One region of the Rossellomorea sp. DA94 genome, then DNA from elsewhere that is predicted to be linked to it. Evidence: riboswitches for the same ligand, from Rfam matches in the RefSeq annotation. Region 1 holds a riboswitch; the other holds the start of a gene.
The links. A riboswitch is a leader RNA that binds a small molecule or an ion and turns the genes downstream of it on or off. The one in region 1 is predicted to bind S-adenosylmethionine.
Positions count from the first base shown of each region.

Region 2: another riboswitch for S-adenosylmethionine. It lies ahead of P8596_RS18320 (methionine ABC transporter ATP-binding protein); the one in region 1 lies ahead of P8596_RS22995 (sugar ABC transporter substrate-binding protein).

Region 1 is NZ_CP122397.1:4,461,191-4,464,350, reverse strand. Features, by position in the region: gene P8596_RS23000 (CTP synthase) at 1-1,204, shown strand, start outside; SAM riboswitch class I at 1,372-1,479, shown strand; gene P8596_RS22995 (sugar ABC transporter substrate-binding protein) at 1,576-2,652, shown strand; gene P8596_RS22990 (sugar ABC transporter ATP-binding protein) at 2,669-3,160, shown strand, end outside.
Region 2 is NZ_CP122397.1:3,510,289-3,513,448, forward strand. Features, by position in the region: gene P8596_RS18315 (methionine ABC transporter permease) at 1-329, opposite strand, end outside; gene P8596_RS18320 (methionine ABC transporter ATP-binding protein) at 319-1,344, opposite strand; SAM riboswitch class I at 1,465-1,571, opposite strand; gene P8596_RS18325 (iron-containing alcohol dehydrogenase) at 2,090-3,160, shown strand, end outside.

The DNA.
Region 1 (3,160 bases):
TTCTGATGTCGTGATCACGGAAATCGGTGGAACGGTCGGGGATATCGAATCCCTTCCATTCCTTGAAGCGATCCGCCAGATCAAGAGTGATGTCGGTCGTGACAACGTGATGTATATTCACTGTACGCTGATTCCATATATTAAAGCGGCGGGTGAAATGAAGACGAAACCGACCCAGCACAGTGTAAAAGAGCTGCGTAGTCTCGGTATTCAGCCAAATGTCATCGTCGTGCGTACCGAAATGCCGATGACCCAGGATATGAAAGACAAGATCGCGTTATTCTGTGATATCGATAAACATGCAGTCATCGAAGCAATGGATGCAGATACGCTTTACTCTGTACCACTTGCCCTTCAGGATCAAAAACTTGATGAAATCACGTGTCAGCACTTGAAGCTGAACTGCCATGAAGCAGACATGACCGAGTGGAATGAACTGGTTGACCGGGTGAAAAACCTTTCCCGCAAAACAAGGATCGCCCTTGTCGGGAAATATGTTGAATTACAGGATGCTTATATTTCTGTAGTGGAAGCCCTTCGTCATGCAGGTTACCATTTCGACAGCGATATTGAAGTGAGATGGTTGAACTCTGAGCTTGTCGACAACGAAAATGTGGCAGAGAAGCTTGCTGACGTGGATGGAATCCTTGTACCAGGCGGCTTCGGTGACCGCGGTGTCGAAGGAAAGATCGCTGCGACGCAATATGCACGCGAAAACAAGATTCCTTTCCTTGGAATCTGCCTTGGCATGCAGCTCGCATCCGTTGAATATGCGCGTAATGTCCTTGGACTTGAAGGAGCACACTCTGCTGAGCTGAATCCTGAAACGCCATATCCGGTCATCGACCTTTTACCGGAACAAAAGGATATCGAAGACCTTGGCGGGACCCTTCGTCTCGGACTATATCCATGTAAGCTGACAAAAGGTTCAAAAGCCTATGCAGCCTACGATGGAGAAGTCGTATACGAACGTCACCGTCACCGTTTCGAATTCAACAATCACTACCGTGAGCAAATGGAAAAAGCCGGATTCATCTTCTCAGGCACAAGCCCGGATGGCCGCCTTGTGGAAATCATCGAGCTGAGCGACCACCCATGGTTCGTCGCATCTCAATTCCACCCGGAATTCACATCACGCCCGACACGCCCGCAGCCTCTATTCAGAGACTTCGTGGAAGCGTCCCTTGCGTATGGTGAGAAATAAGATTTGATTGATAGAGCCCTCCCGGTTTGGGAGGGCTTTTTTGTAGTGTTGGGTGATCATTTCCGGAGACCCGCCACAGAATTTTTTTAAAAAGAATATTGACAATATTTCCACATATCGTTAATATAGCGATTATAGCAAAAGCGAACACAACCAAATTTCATATTCTCTTATAAAGAGTTGGCAGAGGGACTGGCCCGATGACGCCCGGCAACCTACCGTTTATGACGGAAAGGTGCTAAGACCTGCAGGAAGCATTTCCTGAGTGATAAGAGCACGTTTATTTATACATAAACCTCTTTTCTCTTGGGAAAAGGGGTTTTTTTATTTGAAAAAATAGAGGGGGATACCCTCGGGAGGAGAAAAGAAAGATGAAAAAAGCGGCATCATTACTCGTATTAATCGCACTACTTTTCAGTTTGGCGGCTTGTCAGCCAAAGGTATCACAGGAGGCGGAAGCAGACGGCGGGGAAGCGACTTCCGATCATCCGTTAGCCAATAAAAAAATCGCCCTTATCATGCAAATCAATCTCGGGACATTTTCCGCTCAATACATTGAAGGGGTCAAGGAACAGGTGGAAAAGTTCGGGGGGAAGGTTCAAGTGTTCACTTCGGAAGGCGATCTCGCCAAAATGTCCTCTAACCTGGACGCGGCCATCAACCAGAAGTTTGATGGGATCCTGATCGACCATGGAACGAAAGAAGCACTGCAATCAGGGGTGGAAAAGGCGAAAGACCAAAATATTCCGGTTGTCGTCTTCGATGCGGACGTGGCATCAAAAGGAGTGACGGTCCTCGAGCAGGGGGACAAACAAATGGCTGAACAAACCTTGACGAAGCTTTCAGATGAGCTTGGCGGCAAAGGTGAAATCGTAAAAATTTGGGTCGCAGGCTTTGCACCCATGGAAAGACGTCAGGCGGCATACGAAGAATTTTTAAAGGGGAATCCGGATATTAAAGAAGTCGCGGCATTTGGAGCAGCGAGTCAGAATACAGCGCTTGATACACAGGCTCAGATGGAGGCGATCTTGAAACAATACCCAAACAAAGGGGACATCGATGCTGTCTGGGCAGCGTGGGATGAATTTGCGAAAGGGGCCGTCCGGGCAATTGAAGCGGCAGGAAGAGATGAAATCAAAGTATACGGAATCGACATGAGTGACGAGGATCTTCAGATCATTCAAAAAGACGGCAGCCCATGGGTGGCATCGGCAGCGGTAGATCCGAAAGATATCGGCAGGGTCCAGGTCCGCTTCCTTTATCAAAAGCTGAACGGGAAAGAAACGCCTGAAAAAGTGAAATTGGACCCCGTGTTCATTGAAAAAACTGCTTTACCGAAAGAATCGATTACAACGGATCAATTGAACGAGCATATTGAAGGATGGGGAGCGAGTGAGCAGGGGTATACAGATGAGCTGAAAGAGCTCGAATCTTCGTTCACAAACTAGAAAGGAGCTGGGATCGATGACGTCTCCACTATTGACTATGTCGGGTATCAACAAGAGCTTTTCTGGCGTGAAAGCCTTGAAAAATGCTAGATTCGATGTCCGGGAGGGAGAAGTTCATGCCCTGCTGGGAGCGAACGGCGCAGGGAAAAGCACCCTGATGAAAATTTTATCAGGAGCTTATGTCGGGGACAGCGGAGATATCACTCTTCTCTCTGAAAAAAGAGTCTATGAATCTCCGAAGGAAGCCAAGGAAAACGGCATTCACTGTGTCTACCAGGAAGTGGATACCGCCATCGTTCCCGAGCTCTCGGTGGCGGAAAATATCTGCCTGGATCATTTCTCGCAAAAAGGTTCCCTCTTCATCACCCAAAAAAAGCTGAAAAAAGAAGCAGAGGCGGCACTCATTAAGATCGGGGCCGAATCGATCCCCCTGCATCAGCCCGCCGCTTCGTTAAGTCTGGCTGAAAAGCAGTTGGTCCTTATTGCCCGTAGCCTTCTCCACAAAGCA
Region 2 (3,160 bases), 950 kb from region 1:
AGTCTCGCAATATACGGTGCCGCAAATACGACAAGCGGTACGACCGCTGCCGCCGTTCCGATCGACGTTCCCACTACCAATCTTGTAAAGGGGATGATGGCCACCATCAAGATGATGAACGGGATCGAACGAAACACGTTGATGATGCTGCTCAGTACTGAAAAGACGGCTTTATGTTCGAGTAAGTGCCCCTTTCTCGTCACCACGACGATGATACCGAGGGGAAGTCCAATCAATGTTGCGAACAGAAGGGAGAATGACACCATCGCCAAAGTATCCCATGTCGCTTCAATAATTCTTGGCCAGAATAATTCCCAGTTAACTTGCACGCTTCTCCACCTCGCTTACGAATAATCTGTTCTTCCAATATTCCAGGATCTCTTCTGTTTCCTTCTTGCTGCCGATGATTTGTACGATGAGATTCCCGAACGGCTTGCCCTGGAGTTCCGTGATTTGGCCGAATAATACATTGATATGGGCATTGAATTTCTTTGCCGTTTCGGAAAGGATCGGCGTGCCTGTCGAATCCCCCTTAAATATGAGGCGGCAGATGCGCCCTTCCTTGCTGTCGTTCAATTTATCAAGAACCGATGCCGGCAGCTGATCATTCATGACACTCTTCACAAAGTTTCTGGTTGTCAAGGTCTGCGGGTCGGAGAAGATATCGAAGACGCTTCCCTCTTCCACGATTTCTCCATTTTCCATGACCGCGACCTTATCACAAATTTCCCTGATAACCCCCATTTCGTGGGTGATCATCACGATCGTAATGCCATACTCCGCGTTGATTCTCTTTAATAAGTTCAGAATTGATTCCGTCGTCTGTGGATCCAAGGCGGATGTGGCTTCATCACAGAGCAGAATCGAAGGAGACGTCGCCAGGGCCCTTGCTATCCCCACCCTTTGCTTCTGCCCTCCAGACAGTTCATCAGGATAATGCTTCGCTTTATCTTCGAGTCCGACAAACGCAAGCAACTCCTTTACTCTTTCGTTGATTTTATCTTTCGGCCATTTTGCCAGTTTCAGAGGATAGGCGATATTCCCTGCCACCGTCCGGGATTGAAACAGGTTGAAGTGCTGAAAGATCATCCCGATACGGTGCCGCTCTTTCCTCAAATCGATGGGCGACTGATCTTTCAAGCTGCGACCCTCTATGAAAATATCTCCTGAAGATGGTTTCTCTAAAAAATTGAGACAGCGGACAAGCGTACTTTTTCCAGCCCCACTGAATCCGATCACCCCATAAATCTCTCCCTTCTTCACTTCAAAGGAAACATCCCTCAAAGCAGTGAAGGGGCCATCCTTCGTCTCAAATACTTTCGTAACATTCTGAACTCTGATCATACAAGACTTGCTCCTTTCGTTATGTATTCTTCCTGATGCCTGGGTTTTATGGACATGGGTGAAAATAAAAAGTGCCCCCCTTCATAAGAAGAGAGGCACAAATATGTATATGTCCCGCTCTTCTCATCTTTCAAGTCATATGACTTGATGGAATTGGCACGGTATTCATTTAAGAACCCGTTGCCGAGGTATCGCAGGGCCAGTCCCTCCACCTCTCTTGATAAGAAGATATCGCTTTATTAAGTTAAAGTTATGATGCGTTTAAGCATTAGGGTAATGGTAAAGGATTTGAATTGGTTTGTCAAACCTGTTTTTGAATATTTTGTATTGTGTAGGTCTATTCAACTAGGGTCACTTTAACCAGTCTTTAATTGGCCAATATATTCATTTCGTTTCAATTCACTAAGTTACTAGAAGAAAATATTTCTATTATTCTGCCCAACCACAAAAAAATAGCAGTGATTGAAAAAGAGACTTATAGTTAATTCCCATTCTTATGAAAATCGGAGAGATCTTAAGTTTGGAGCAAGTAGCATGGTGATTTTCACTTTTCATTCGTATGTGAATTCTGTCTTAATACAAGTCCGTTATGAAACTTTCCAGATGCTTTGCGAGCAACCAGTGATGTTTTATTCATTCAAGAAATGGGAATATTACATTCCATTGCCCTCCGATGAACGGCAGGGGTAATGTTTTCACTTAAAACGATAATCAATCAATGAAACTTAAGGAGGCTATTTTTACTATGAGTCGTTTTACAATTCCACGCGATATTTATTTCGAAGAGAATGCACTTGAAGTGTTACAGTCTTTTGAAGGTAAAAAAGCCGCACTTGTTATTGGAGGAGGTTCTGTTAAACGTAACGGAAACCTCATCAAGGTAGAGGAACACCTGGCAGCTGCCAATATAGAAACAAAAGTACTGGAAGGCTACAATACAGAGCCTACTTTTGAAATGGTCAAAAAAGGAGCAAAAGAGCTGGATGAGTTCCAGCCGGATTGGATAATCGGAATCGGCGGAGGATCGGCGATGGATTCTGCAAAAGCGATCTGGCTCTATTATGAGCACCCGGACCTTGCTTTTGAAGATGCCATTAAGCCATTCGAACTGCCGCGACTTCGCAATAAAGCGAAATTTGCCGGTATTCCGACGACAAGCGGAAGTGGTTCGGAAGTTTCCAACCTTTCTGTTCTGGCCGATGAAACCACGAACGTGAAATATCCAGTTGCTGACTTCGAACTAACACCGGATGTCGCCATTATCGATCCGGTTATGATTAAAGAACTGCCGAAGCACATTGCTGCTTATACCGGCATGGACGCATTCACGCACTCCATCGAAGCATATGTAGCGAAACCGCGTACCATGTATACGGATATCCTGTCACTAGGCGCAGCTGAAGTGATAAAGGATAACCTTCTTGCTTCTTATCAGGGCGATCAGGAAGCCGCTAAGAAAATGCACACCATTCAAGCCATGGCAGGCATGGCCTTTGCCAACGCTGTACTCGGTAACGTGCACAGCCTTGCCCACAAAAGTGGTCCAACGTTCGGCATTCCGCATGGCTATGCCAATGCGATTTACCTGCCTTACGTCATCCAGTTTAACCGTGAAGTCGTGGAAGATCGCTTTGCTGAAATCGCCCGCCGTCTGAACCTGAAAGGAAATAACGATACAGAATTGACTGATTCTCTTGTTGAATATATTTATCAATTGAACAAAGACCTCGGTCTTGCGACTACCCTTCAGGACTACGGTGTATCCGAAGAAGAGTTCAACAAGCATGTTGATACAATGGCTGAAAATGCTATGGAA